2 regions of the Photobacterium sagamiensis genome follow, and region 1 is predicted to be linked to the other one. Evidence: predicted binding sites of a transcription regulator. Region 1 holds the regulator's gene; the other holds the start of a gene.
The links. The regulator CRP, encoded in region 1, controls carbon source genes, mostly activating them, when cyclic AMP is high. The targets are predictions, from matches to a motif close to TGTGANNNNNNTCACA.

Region 1 (7,334 bases):
GGGAGCCGGTACTTATGTCTGCCAGGCGGATCAGCCTAGCTGGGTCTATAACTATTCCGAGCAGGAAGAAGAGGAATGCAATTTCGGTTACAACATTCCCCCTCGAATCGATCGTTCTGGCATGCTCAAGCAAGCAATGGAGAACATTGCCCGTCACCCTGATCAGTTGAATCAGATGATGCTGTATCAGGATCCCCAAGGCTTAGCGACACACCGCCAAATCGTCGGTGATTGGTTGCAACAAAAAGGGGTGGCTCTCGATCCGCAGCGCATGCACTTCACCTCCGGCGGGCAGCATGCTGCGCAATTGGTATTGTCCGCATTCTGTCGCAGCGGTGATACTGTACTGGTTGAGCAGGTCTCCTATCCCGGTTTTCTCAGTCTGGCCCGTCAGCAGCAAATATCGGTCAAACCTGTTGAAATGGATCAGGAAGGGATTCTTCCGGCCAGCCTGGAAGCGGCCTGCCGTCAATATCAGCCACGCATGATCTACAGCACCCCCACCCTGCAGAACCCGACCACGGTGACAATGGGCGAGCAACGACGCAAGGAAGTGCTGGCAGTTTGCCGCCAGTATCAGGTGTTATTTATTGAAGATGATGTCAACGGCTTACTGCCGGAACAACGCCCGACGCCAATGGTGAACCTGGATCCTGAGCAGGTGATCCATATTGGCGGTCTGTCGAAATGTCTGGCTCCGGGGCTTAGGTTAGGTTACATCCAGGTGCCGACAAGGTTGCAAAAGCGCCTTAATGCTGCCCTGCATAATCATAGCCTGATGATCAGCCCGTTATTGACTGGCCTGGCTTGCGAGCTCATCACTAACGGCGATGCTGACCGAATACTGAGTCAGATCCGTGGTGATATTTATCAGCGCCAGCAGCTGGTATCGCAGTATTTGGGTAACTTCAATATTCAACATCGCAATGACAGCTTCCATGTCTGGCTGACACTGCCAGACTATTGGTTACTGAGCGACTTTGTTAAGGCGGCTGAAGATCTGGGCGTCGTGGTGAAATCCGCCGAATTGTTTGCCCCGCCGGGGAGCACCATACCTCCGGCAGTACGTTTAGCCGTCAGCGCCCCGTTCAGTCACCATAAACTGGAACAAGGCTTGCGAATACTTGCTGAATTGTTAGAGAAAGATCCGATAAATGATTTTCCCCTATAATGCCTGTGTAGTGCCGGACTAAAGTAACAAGCATAAGTTGAAAATATCACTTCAAACATGAGTGGAACCATGATGCCTTTTAAGCCAGCGAACGGGCTGCGCAACGCCCATTTACAAACCCTGCTCCCGCGGTTTATCCGCCGCAAGCCTCTGTTCACGCCGGTGATTCAGCGCATTGAGACGCCTGACGGCGATTTCCTCGATCTGGCCTGGACAGCAGCTCCCGCTGAGCATCCACGTGATAAACCGCTAATGATTCTGTTCCACGGCTTAGAAGGCAGTTTTAACAGCCCCTATGCCAATGGCTTGCTCCATGCCGCCAGAGAACAAGGCTGGCTTGGGGTAATGATGCATTTTCGCGGTTGCAGTGGAGAGATCAACCGTCAGGCCCGCGGTTACCACTCGGGAGAAACCAGTGATGCCAGATTCTTTATTGACTGGCTGAAACAGCAATTTCCCGATGCACCCTTGTATGCTGTCGGGGTCTCGCTCGGCGGTAACATGCTGGTTAACTACTTGGCGGAAACCGGGGATGAGTCTGGATTAACCGCTGCGCAGGTGATTTCACCACCGTTGGATTTAGAAGCTTGCTCAGTGCGAATCCAACAAGGGTTTTCCAGGATCTATCAACAGTACCTGCTTAATTCACTGAAAAACACCTTAGCCAAGAAAATTACTGCCTTGCCTGATGCAATGCCCGTGGCATCAGAGCAAGTACAGCACATTCAGTCATTGTGGCAGTTTGACGATCAGGTTACCGCTCCCCTGCATGGTTTTAAAGATGCCGCCGACTACTACCAACAATGTAGCGGACTCAGTAAGCTCCATCAGGTCAAAATTCCATTGCGGATCATTCATGCGAAAGACGACCCTTTCATGACGCAACGAGTGATTCCCCTGCAACCATTGCCTGCAAATATTGATTATCACTTAACGGCGAATGGCGGTCATGTCGGATTTGTCTCCGGATCCTGGCGCAATCCTGATTTCTGGTTGGAAAAGACGGTACCGGAATGGTTTAAGAAGTTGCCAGATCCTAGAGACTAGATTCGAGTCACAAGTGTGGTCCTGTGGTCCTGTGGTCCTGTGGTCCTGTGGTCCTGTGGTCCTGCAAGCAGGCTCTCCGAGCCATAGTTGGGAGTCAAGCTGTGGCTCTTTCTCGAAACTCGAACCTAGTTACTCGAAACTGTTTATCCATAGGGCCTCAGGGCCATAGTACCGCTCTACAATCTATGAAATTAACAATATAATCAGCACCCCACTAGAAAACAGATACAGTAACTATGATTATTCCCTGGCAAGATATCGACTCTGACACCCTAGACAATCTGATTGAACACTTTGTGCTGCGCGAAGGTACTGACTATGGTGAGACCGAACTCAACATGGAACACAAGGTACAATATGTCCGAAAGCAGCTTGAATCAGGTGATGCAGTGATCGTATTTTCTGAACTGCATAAATCTGTTGATATTAAACTCCGCAGAGATCTCAATTAACGGATATCTCCCGATCAAAAACCAACTTATCCTTGACCCTGGCGCAACACCCTGTTAATAACTTTCATCGTTAACATTAACGACAGGGTATGTCATGTCTGCAAAACATCCGATTATTGCAGTAACAGGGTCTTCTGGTGCCGGCACCTCCACCACTTCAGAAGCATTTCGCAAAATGTTCAATATGATGAACTTCAATGCCGCCTGGCTGGAGGGGGATAGCTTCCATCGCTTTACCCGACCGGAAATGGATGTTGAAATTCGTAAAGCCAAAGAGCAAGGCCGCCATGTCAGCTATTTTGGTCCGCAAGCTAACGACTTTGCCCAACTGGAAACTTTTTTCCGCCAATATGGTGACGATGGCAGTGGTCAATTCCGCCGCTACCTGCATACTTTTGACGAAGCGGTCCCCTATAACCAGATGCCGGGTTCATTCACGCCATGGCAGGAACTACCTGAAAATACGGATGTGCTCTTTTACGAAGGGTTACATGGCGGTGTTGTTGATGGTGAGATCAATGCCGCACAACACGTCGATTTGCTGATTGGTATGGTGCCGATTGTGAACCTGGAATGGATACAGAAGATCGTCCGCGACACGCGTGATCGCGGCCACTCCCGGGAAGCGGTCATGGAGTCTATCGTCCGCTCGATGGACGATTACCTCAATTATATTACGCCGCAATTTTCGCGCACCCATATCAACTTCCAACGGGTGCCGACCGTCGATACATCCAACCCATTCAGTGCCAAAGGCATTCCGAGTCTGGATGAAAGCTTTGTGGTTATCCGCTTCCGCGGAATTAAAAATGTCGATTTTCCGTATCTGCTATCAATGATCCAGGGCTCGTTTATGTCTCGCCATAACACCCTGGTGGTACCGGGCGGAAAAATGAGCTTTGCGATGGAGCTGATCATGCGACCGCTGATCCAGAAGTTAGTCGAAACCGGAAAGATAGGATAAACCCGACGCGAGAGGTGAGTGGCGAGTAACGAGATGCGTGCTTCTCGTTACCCGACACTATATTAGGGTCTTAATACCTACGGTGGTCCTGTGGTCCTGTGGTCCTGTGGTCCTGTAAGCAGGCTCTCCGAGCCATAGTTGGGGGTCAAGCTGTGGCTCTTTCTCGAAACTCGAACCTAATTACTCGAAACTGTTTATCCTTAGGTCCTCAGGGCCATAGCACCGCTTTTCTCGATACCCGGCTCTCGTCACGCGAAACCTAGGCTTTAACTATCTCATACGAATGGGTCATTTCGACCCCTTCGCCCAGCATCAGGCATACTGAGCAATATTTCTGCAGTGAATCTGCAACAACACTGGCAACCCGAGCCTCATCCAGATCATGGCCTGTGACCACAAAATGCAGGTTAGCCGAGGTAAAAATACGCGGTGACTGTTCACGGCGAACAGAAGAAATCTGCGCCTCACAGCCGGCAATGTTCTGGCCAGCTGATTGCAAACCGTCGACAACATCAACTGAGCTACAGCCACCAGCAGCCATCAATACCATTTCCATCGGACTTGGTGCTTTTTCGCCCCCATTGCCATCCATGACGACACTGTGACCAGAATCTGACTGTCCCAGAAAGGTCATTCCTTCTACCCATTTCACTCGTGATTGCATTGCTTTCTCCTTACTTCAAACAGGGTAATTCTGCATTAACTAACAACTGTGTGATCATGTGCACACTTATGAGTACCAAATGGCCATTTCAGGTAGATCAATATCAAGAAAAAGACGCGGAAAAAAGATAAACTCTCAAGTAAATATTCAAGTGAACTTGCAGCCTAGCGGCTGAATGAATATCCTAATCAGCGAACAATTCTATTGTTAGGCCCAGCCTTGAATTATATGGATGTCGTTGTTGGGCAACAAACGCAGAGGAAGTTAGTAATATGGTTCCAGGTAAACCTCAAACAGATCCAACTCTAGAGTGGTTTCTTTCCCATTGCCACATTCACAAATATCCGTCAAAGAGTACTTTGATCCATGCGGGAGAGAAAGCAGAAACTCTCTACTACATTGTGAAAGGTTCTGTTGCCGTATTGATCAAGGATGAAGAAGGCAAAGAAATGATCCTGTCTTACCTTAACCAAGGTGACTTCATCGGTGAGCTAGGCTTATTTGAAGAAGAGCAGGAACGTACTGCATGGGTACGTGCCAAGAGTCCTTGTGAAGTGGCAGAAATTTCTTTCAAAAAATTCCGTCAGCTTATTCAGGTCAACCCTGATATTCTGATGCGTCTTTCTGCACAGATGGCCAACCGTTTGCAAATCACTAGCCAGAAAGTAGGCGATCTTGCATTCCTTGATGTAACAGGCCGTATTGCACAGACATTGCTAAACCTTGCAAAACAACCTGATGCAATGACTCACCCAGACGGTATGCAAATTAAGATCACCCGTCAGGAAATCGGTCAGATTGTGGGCTGTTCGCGTGAGACGGTAGGTCGTATCCTTAAGATGCTGGAAGAGCAGAATCTGATTTCTGCCCACGGCAAAACTATCGTGGTTTACGGTACTCGCTAACCGACCAACGACTTCGATTAATAAAAAGCCGCTTAATGCGGCTTTTTTTGTAACTGCGAAACATATCACTATCACCAAAAAGCATAAAAAGATCTCAAAACGTATATTCTGCCGTAACCGTCACTGTTTATTCACTTGCCAACAGCAATACCAATGCTACATTATGCATATCTAATATTTATGAGAGGTCTTGATATGGATATCGAACGCTTTTCTCCACATACCCTGGTTCCCGCTACGGCTGTCATTGCAGCCTTACCCGCGACCATTGAAATGACTGGTTTTAGCGATCCTCGTCATTACCTTGAGCAACAAACCCTGTTCAGCCAGCGTCAACGCACCGTGCATGGTAATGAGCTATGGAGCCCTACTTTAGATTGCCACCAAGCAAACCAATAATTGAAACGAAAACAGCGGCCAAGGCCGCTGTTTTATCACTGTTTCCTACTCTTACTAACTCGTACTTTCGAAGATCTTATCCGCCGACGCTTCAACAAACCCACGGTACAGTTCACCATCCGTCTGAGGATAGCGCTTAGCAAACTCGTAGAAGCCGCCAGGGATTATTTTCTCACCATCAAGAAAGCCCACCGCCACCTTGTCAGCCATAGTGGCAGACTGCTCCAGCATCACCTCTGGACTCCCTTTCACCTCACCGCCAGACTCATTAATCGCAAAACCATTGTGACGCAGCAGATGGTTCACTTCATGGATCTCAGTGAACTGCTCCAGCTGATTAATACTGACGGTAAAATGATTGGCCCCAAAGCCATGCGCAGCAACCCAGCCGGCATACTCGCTTTCTGCCGATAACATCTCATACGTCGCCGAATCGATATCCCACAAACGTCCACAGCAAACAAACTCAGGTTCATGAATTGCCTGCTCCGGCACCTGATCAACCAGTTCGCGTACCGTTTCCTGTAACAGCGAAGAACACTGCCCCACCATCAGTTCACTGATAAATACTTTCGGTGCTAACGGGTTCGGATGCTCAAAATGCTCTGCATACAGCTTTTTTGCTTCAAAATGATACCTACCACATGGCTTATAGCCAATTGCAATAAATGGGGCTGCCAGCTTATCCAGCCCCACTTTCGGTAAATTGAAGGTACGCAGTGCGATGTGATCATTGAGCAAGGGTTCATCTTCGGTTAACAGTGCATGAACCTGAGCCGCAGACGGACAAAGACGTTGTATATAGTCTTGCCACAGGGCATTAAATAATTGCTCCACTCTTTCCATGATGAATATTTCCCCTTGCTGATAATGATTGCCGTAGTCGACGTATACCGGTGCTTACAACTGCACCCCAGGTGACAGCTGGGCTGGCAGCTCAGTTTGTTCACCTTCCATCGATGCCATAGGGTAAGCACAATAGTCTGCGGCATAATAAGCGCTTGGGCGTAAGTTGCCTGATGCTCCAGGCCCGCCAAACGGGGCATCACCGCTGGCTCCAGTCAACTGACGGTTGCGGTTCACAATACCGGCACGGATATGATCAATAAAATATTGCCATTCCGCATCATCGGTAGAAATCAGGCCAGCTGACAAACCATAGCGAGTATCATTCGCCATCGCGACGGCCTGAGGCAGATCCTGATAACGGACAACCTGAAGCAATGGGCCAAAGTATTCTTCATCTGGCAGCTCAGCAACTTGGCTCACTTCAATAATAGCAGGCGTGACTACCGCCCCCTGGCCACGTTTCGCTTCAAGTAATAGCTCTGCGCCTAAACTCACCAGATTTGCTTGCGCGGCAATGATGCCGTCAGCCGCGCGTTCAGAAATTTGCGGCCCCATAAACGGTTGCGGTTCAGCAAATGGCCCATCAATTTTTAGCTGACCTGTCGCTTTAACCAGACGGTTCAGAATCGCGTCACCTTCCGGCCCCTGCGGTAAATACAGGCGGCGAGCACACGTACAGCGCTGGCCTGCACTGATAAAGGCTGACTGAATAATAGTGTAGACCGTCGCATCAAGCTCGCCATAGGCTTTCGAGATCACCATCGGGTTATTGCCACCCATCTCCAGCGCCAGCATCTTGCCTGGCTGTCCGGCAAACTGACGGTGCAGGATGTGGCCGGTATTGGCACTACCGGTAAACAGCAAACCATCAATCCCTTTCGAG
Region 2 (7,334 bases), on a different contig from region 1:
TTGATTACCGGCATTACGCCACAGGAAGCCCAGCAAAAAGGGCTTTCTGAGCCCGAATTTATCGCCAGAATTCATGAAGAGTTATCGAAGCCCAATACCTGCGTGATTGGTTATAACAATGTCCGCTTCGATGATGAGGTAACGCGTTATACGCTCTATCGAAATTTCTTTGACCCATACGCATGGTGCTGGCAGAACGGTAACTCTCGTTGGGATTTACTCGACATTATGCGTACCTGTTATGCCTTAAGGCCTGAAGGCATTAACTGGCCTAACAATGAAGACGGTCTTCCGAGTTTTAAACTTGAGGCTCTTTCGGTGGCCAATGGTATTGAACATGCCAATGCGCACGATGCAATGGCCGATGTGTATGCGACGATTGAACTGGCAAAAATTTTAAAAACCAAGCAGCCAAAGTTATTTGACTACTTGTTCAGTTTGCGCCACAAACGTCAGCTGCAAGAGTTAATCGACATTGTTAATCTCACCCCGCTAGTACATGTTTCTGGCATGTTTGGGGTTGGCTGTGGCAATACCAGCTGGATTGTTCCGATGGCATGGCACCCTGATAATAAGAATGCCGTGATCACCGTGAACCTTGCGCAGGATCCGACACCATTAATTGAGCTGGATGCAGATACGTTAAGAGAACGGCTCTATACCAAGCGTAGCGAACTAAGCCCAGATGAGCTGCCTGTACCGGTTAAGCTGGTGCATATCAATAAATGTCCGGTTCTTGCTCCGGCTAAAACACTAAAGGCTGAAGATGCCGAACGTCTTGGTATTGATCGCGAGCAGTGCCTGAAGAATTTACAGCTGCTTAAAGAGCACCCTGAAGTTCGGGAAAAACTATTGGCCATATTCAGTGTCGATCGTGAGTTCGCTGCCAATGATAATGTGGATGCCATGTTATACGATGGTTTCTTCTCTCATGCAGATCGTTCTGCGATGGATATTATTCGTGAGACAGCACCAGAGTCACTGAGCAGCTTAGATTTGAAGGTTGATGATAAGCGTATCAAGCCTTTGCTATTTCGTTATCGTGCACGTAATTATCCGATGACGCTCGATTATGCAGAGCAGCAAAAATGGAAACATCACTGCCAGGATTTCTTTGAAGACAACCTGCCAACTTACATGGAAAACTTTGAATCGCTCGCGCTTATACATCAATCTAACGAAAAGAAGATGCAGATCCTCAAAGACTTGTATGACTATGTTAACAATCTAGTGTCTTAATCTGGATATTGGCAAAGCGATTGCTCGCCAATCATAATTCCATTATGACAATGATAAGTAACAGATAATCTAACTGAATGTGTGAAGCCCGTTAGCCCATATCGCTAACGGGCTTTTTTTTAAGGCAATATTCCATAAACGAAATTTGAACTTCCCCGCAATGCCATCAACACTTATATCAGTCTGATCTGTTTTGAGACACTGGTGAATTTCACGCCTCGACGATAATTGAGGCCCTATTGCAACACGTTTTTATTGATGAGCATGCGCCGCGTTAGTTTCTGGTTATGTATGACTGTATAGCTGGTTAATGAAGCGATTCACCATCATGTAGCACGAAGTGACTATGCCATGACGACAAAAGCAATGACCCGTTGTTACCGATTCCAGCATGTCGATTTTGAGCCGGATTTACGTTTATTGGTCTGGCCGGATGAAACTGAGACACAGCTGACGGTTCATGAAACCCAGTTACTGGAGGTATTATGCTACTTCGCTGGTGAAGTGATCAACCTGCAAGCAATCTACGATAAAATGTTCATTCAGCCAGATTTGGATAATGATTTAAACCAGCCCCCGATTGACTTAAACACCATTCTTGTCTCGCTAAGTAGAAAACTTGATCAAAACGGTTCTATGGCGATTCCGATTCAGGTAATACCGAATTACGGATTTCGCGTTCCTTTACCAGAAAAAACGTGTCGTTTGGTACATACTGTTAAAGAAACCGCCCAGCCAGGATCTATTGCTCCCCCAGCAAAACCTGAGCTCTCCGCCACTGAAAATATTGTAAAGAACAGCCTTTTTCACAAAATCTCCGTATTACTGCTAGCGCTGGCTGGTGTGGCATTATTTCTGCTCTCTGAATTTATTTAAGTCACCACACTTCGTCATTCCGTAAAGTGAGGCACGAACTTATACGGAATCTAAGGATCACGCGGTGAGAGCTGGATCCCGGATATTTCGTTCCTCAATTCCGGGATGACGTATTTAGGAGCTTCAACTATTAATAATTTATGTGAAAGAGTACCAATCTATTCTCGCTGAACTCTGCATCTTGAACTGCCTGATTATATCCAGCGTACTAAATGTGGCTTAGATCACAATTATTTTGTATGATGAATCTGTTATTGACCGTATTTGAAGGGCTTATGGGTTATCTGCGTTCTTTCGTTATCATCTTTCTTTGTCTGATGCTGGGCAAAGGCGTTCAAGCATTTACCCACGTTGCCATTCCTGGCAGCATCATTGGGATGCTCATTCTTTTTGTCGTGCTATCGATGGGGCTTATTCCTTCACATTGGGCAAAAGACGGCTGTCACCTTCTCATTCGCCATATGGCTTTATTATTTGTGCCCGTTGGTGTTGGGCTCATGAATTATTTAGATCTGCTAACGGCGAATACCTGGCCGATCCTTCTTAGTACTATCGGAAGCAGCATGGTCGTTTTCCTTGTCATTGGTATTGCAGCACATCATAAGGAAAAAGAATGATCTGGCTTATTACTACATTGGTTGTTTTTTATCTGGCTCGGCTGTTTTCCAAACATTTTCAGCACCCTATTATTAATCCGCTTCTTATCTGTCTTGTTGTCATCATTCCATTATTGATGTGGCTGAATATTCCTTATGAGCGTTACTTCGAGCAAAACAAGTGGTTGAATTATTTATTAGAGCCTGCGGTTGTTGCCCTGGCCTTTCCCCTCTATGAGCAACTCTCTCAAATTCGCCAGAAATGGAAAGTGATCTTCACTGTCTGTTTAACTGGTAGCCTGTTATCAATGATCACGGGTGCCGGTATTGCTTTGTTCATGGGCGCAGATCCCCAGCTGACAGCCAGTATTTTGCCTAAATCAGTGACAACCCCTATTGCAATGGCCGTCGCAGAGCAAGTGGGAGGAGTTCCGGCTATTGCCGCTGTTATGGTGATTATCGCCGGATTATTTGGTGCGGTATTAGGTTATCCGCTATTTCGTTTATTTGGTATTAAAGCCCCCATTGCAAGAGGTTTAACCATGGGTACGGTATCGCATGCATTAGGTACGGCAAAAGCAGCCGAAGAAAACTATCAGGAAGGGGCTTTTAGTTCGTTAGCTTTAGTGATTTGCGGAATTTTGACATCGTTCCTGGCGCCAGTTGTTTACCCGCTGATCCTGGCATTATTTGGCTACTAGGGCCTGTTTATCTTTCAACATTGCTGCCATTGTTAATCATAAAGAGACACCGTTTAACGTGCTTGCAATCGCATACATTACTAAGTCATTGATAAGTAAGCAGCCGAATTGCAAAAGTTTGTGTGACACCACTCTCAGAAATGTATGGCATGAAACAAACATTGCACTTGTGTGACATGGATCACACCTGATTTTGAAATGCTCGCCTACAATGTTTCTCCATCAACGATACGGAGTAACAACACATGCATGCTAAAGTAATGGATGCTTTAGGCTCTTTGCCCACTGATCTTGCTTCAGCGGTAAAACCTATTTTGGTAGAGGCTGACTTTGACGCTACCTTAAGTCCCGAACAGTTCGAAGAATTGCTCAAAAAAACACAAATGACTGACAGTGAACTGCGTGTTGCCCTTCTTCCTGTTGCTGCTGCTTATTCCGTTACACCTATTTCGCATTTCAATGTTGGTGCCATCGTCCGAGGCAATTCCGGTCGCCTGTATTTCGGTGCCAATATGGAGTTTGTCGGTGCATCGCTTTCCCAGACCATTCATGCTGAACAATCTGCAATTAGCCATGCTTGGGTGAAAGGTGAAACAGGTATCTCTGATATTACGATTAACTACAGCCCATGCGGCCACTGCCGTCAGTTCATGAATGAGCTAACGACAGCAAAAGAGTTGGTCGTTCAACTGCCTGAGCGTGATGCAATGACCCTTCAACAATATCTGCCTGAGTCGTTCGGCCCGGCAGATCTCAATATTACTGACGCTCTGCTTGCAGAGGTTGATCACGGGTTAACTACTCAGGAAAGTGATGAACTGGCAACCATTGCCTGCCAGGCTGCGAACCTTGCTCATGCGCCTTATACCCACAACTACAGTGGTGTTGCACTCAAAGCAAAAGACGGCAAAACCTTTACCGGCATGTACGCTGAAAATGCGGCATTCAACCCTAGCCTGCCACCATTGCAAGTTGCCTTGGTGAACATGAACATGGCTGGTTACCCGTTAGCAGAAATTGCGGAAGCGGCATTGGTTGAGAAAGCTGACAGCACTATCAGCCACCTTGCAGATACGCAAGCTACGCTTGAAGCACTGAACCCTGATATCCCGCTGATCTACGTTGCGGCATAATCGTTCAATAAGGCAATTTGTTTTAAACAGTGCCTATAACGATTGAGATAATACCCTTCAATAAAAACCGCCTTCTGGCGGTTTTTCTTTTAGAATCAAAGCCAACCCTAATACCAATTACGATCAGTTCAGAGTATTATCCGTCAATATTATTATTATCAGTCTATTTCCATGTCTCACAAACACAACCCAGTACAAGGTGCAAGCTGGATGCTCACCGCGGGGCTTGCTTTTGCCCTCGTAAATAGCTTAGCGCAATATTTGAGCGTAATACTGCAATTACCGTCGACTACGATCGCCTTCATCCAATACTTTATTGCGTTAATTGCCATGCTTCCCTGGCTGAGATCTTTGGGGCTGCGTCAGGCACTACGTACCAATCATTTAGGGCAACATTGTTTTCGTGTATTCCTCTCTGTCATTGGTATTCAGCTTTGGCTATGGGCACTCGCTTACCCTGTACCTATCTGGCAAGGTATCGCTTTGTTGATGACATCACCGTTGTTTGCCACAATCGGATCGGGTTTATTCCTGAAGGAAAAAGTGGGTACTGCGAGATGGGTAGCAACATTAGCCGGTTTTATCGGTGCGATGGTTATCTTAGAGCCTTGGGCTGATACATTTAACTGGGCATCTCTGTTACCGGTTGGGGCGGCTTTCTTCTGGGCCGGCTATTCACTAATGGTGAAGAAGCTATCAGTCTACGACCCACCGACTACGATGGTGGTTTATCTGCTGTTACTGATCACCCCCTTTAACCTGTTTCTGGCCGCTCCTGAGTTTTCATTTCCTGATCAAGGCCTGACATGGGGATTACTGGCTGCAGCGGGTCTATTAACGGCTCTGGCGCAATGGGCCATCGCGAAAGCGTATGCGGCCGCTGATGCTTCATTCGTTCAGCCTTTTGACCATGCGAAACTGCCACTTAATGTGTTAGCTGGCTGGGTGGTTTTCGGCTGGGCTCCACCAGGTCGCCTATGGCTGGGCGCAGCAATTATTATCGCTTCGGTGGCTTTTATCACCCAGTGGGAAAATCGTAAAAGAAAATCTTATTTATAAATAAGATAGAAACAACAAGGGTTAGCACATGGCTAACCCTTTTTTTGGTGGATCTCGATAATCGCTGCTGTAAATCCAATCGATAATGAAAAGAACAGCATTAAGCGCTTTAATACGTCAGAATCGAACTCGGAAGCCCAGTGCTGCCTCTAAATCCATATCAACATCTTCAACCACATACAATGTTGGTCCGACTTCGCCATAAAATTCAAAACTATTTACCGGCACCTCAAAACCAACGCCAGAACGGATACCCACTTTGTCATTCTTGTTATCAACAAACTGCCCGCCCACGTATGTATAAAAACTGTTTAACTCACCATTGTTAAGCAGTGATCCCAGATTAAAGGTTTTATCAAATGCGACACCAAAATCATCAATGCCTAACGAGAATCGTAGATCGTCTTGTTTATATTGGATCCCTGACATAGGGCTGCCGAAGAAAATACCTATGCTTTGGGTGGCTTGTGCTGAAAATGGAACAACAAGAAATAACGCCAATCCGATTAATAACTTCTTCATCTTAATTCTGCCTTTTGTAGAGATAAGAGGTAATTTAACGATAAAGTTCACTTAACTCGATGCCCTCAGAACATGTCTGACACAACTTTGACAATGAGAACGGCATATCAATACGTTAGCAGCCTTTGGTCAGTATCACCACAGATTCTCTGAAATAGCCATCCACACTCCTTTGCAGACAATAACTAACCGATGAATATTTCAGCGAAAACCATAAAGGCAAACGTTTGCGTTGATAGTAAAATCGGGTATGATCTGCCCCAGTATCAACACATACCGTAAGGAAATTCGATGTTAGGTTCAGCAACTCGTTCTGATGCAACCCGTGTACTGTTACTTGGTTCTGGAGAACTCGGTAAAGAAGTGGCTATTGAATGCCAGCGCTTAGGTATTGAGGTGATTGCGGTTGACCGTTATGACAATGCTCCTGCGATGCAGGTTGCCCATCGTAGCCACGTTATTGATATGCTTGATGGCGAATCCTTAAAAAAAGTGATTGAACAAGAACAGCCGCATTACGTTGTTCCTGAAATTGAAGCCATTGCTACCGATACCCTGGTTGCGCTAGAGGCTAATGGCGTGAATATTGTTCCTACTGCCAATGCCACTCAGCTGACCATGAACCGAGAAGGCATTCGTCGTCTGGCCGCTGAAGAGTTGGGTATTGCGACATCGCCTTACGAGTTTTCTGAGCAATATACTGATTTCGTCGCTGCTGTTGAACGCATTGGTACACCCTGTGTTGTTAAGCCAATTATGAGCTCTTCAGGTAAAGGTCAGAGCGTTATCAAAACGTCGGCTGATATCGAATCTGCCTGGCAGTATGCTCAGGAAGGCGGCCGTGCAGGTGCGGGGCGCGTTATCGTTGAAGGTTTTGTCGAGTTTGATTACGAGATCACCCTACTAACCGTGCGTGCTGTTGACGGTATTCACTTCTGTGCGCCAATCGGTCACCGTCAGGAAGATGGGGACTATCGTGAATCGTGGCAGCCACAGCAGATGTCTGAGGCAGCAATTAAAGCGGCACAAGACGTTGCAGCAAAAGTAGTTAACGCGCTGGGTGGTTATGGCCTGTTTGGTGTTGAACTGTTCATTAAAGGTGACGAAGTCTTATTTAGCGAAGTATCACCTCGCCCGCATGATACCGGTATGGTAACGCTTATTTCGCAGGAACTCTCCGAGTTCGCCCTGCACGTTCGCGCATTCTT

Region 2: cdd (cytidine deaminase) is a predicted target of CRP. The motif match lies at 3,534-3,549, and genes of this name have one in related genera.

What each region holds. Positions count from the first base shown of each region.
Region 1 is NZ_JAKJSP010000045.1:42,026-49,359, reverse strand. It holds gene L4D76_RS20435 (aminotransferase-like domain-containing protein) at 1-1,171, shown strand, start outside; gene L4D76_RS20430 (hydrolase) at 1,241-2,218, shown strand; gene L4D76_RS20425 (YheU family protein) at 2,455-2,670, shown strand; gene L4D76_RS20420 (phosphoribulokinase) at 2,765-3,634, shown strand; gene L4D76_RS20415 (OsmC family protein) at 3,894-4,298, opposite strand; gene crp (cAMP-activated global transcriptional regulator CRP) at 4,571-5,203, shown strand; gene L4D76_RS20405 (hypothetical protein) at 5,399-5,602, shown strand; gene L4D76_RS20400 (DUF1338 domain-containing protein) at 5,657-6,448, opposite strand; gene astD (succinylglutamate-semialdehyde dehydrogenase) at 6,503-7,334, opposite strand, start outside.
Region 2 is NZ_JAKJSP010000054.1:12,884-20,217, forward strand. It holds gene sbcB (exodeoxyribonuclease I) at 1-1,239, shown strand, start outside; gene L4D76_RS22475 (hypothetical protein) at 1,591-2,115, shown strand; gene L4D76_RS22480 (CidA/LrgA family protein) at 2,355-2,732, shown strand; gene L4D76_RS22485 (CidB/LrgB family autolysis modulator) at 2,729-3,412, shown strand; gene cdd (cytidine deaminase) at 3,658-4,545, shown strand; gene L4D76_RS22495 (DMT family transporter) at 4,717-5,604, shown strand; gene L4D76_RS22500 (hypothetical protein) at 5,722-6,126, opposite strand; gene purT (formate-dependent phosphoribosylglycinamide formyltransferase) at 6,418-7,334, shown strand, end outside.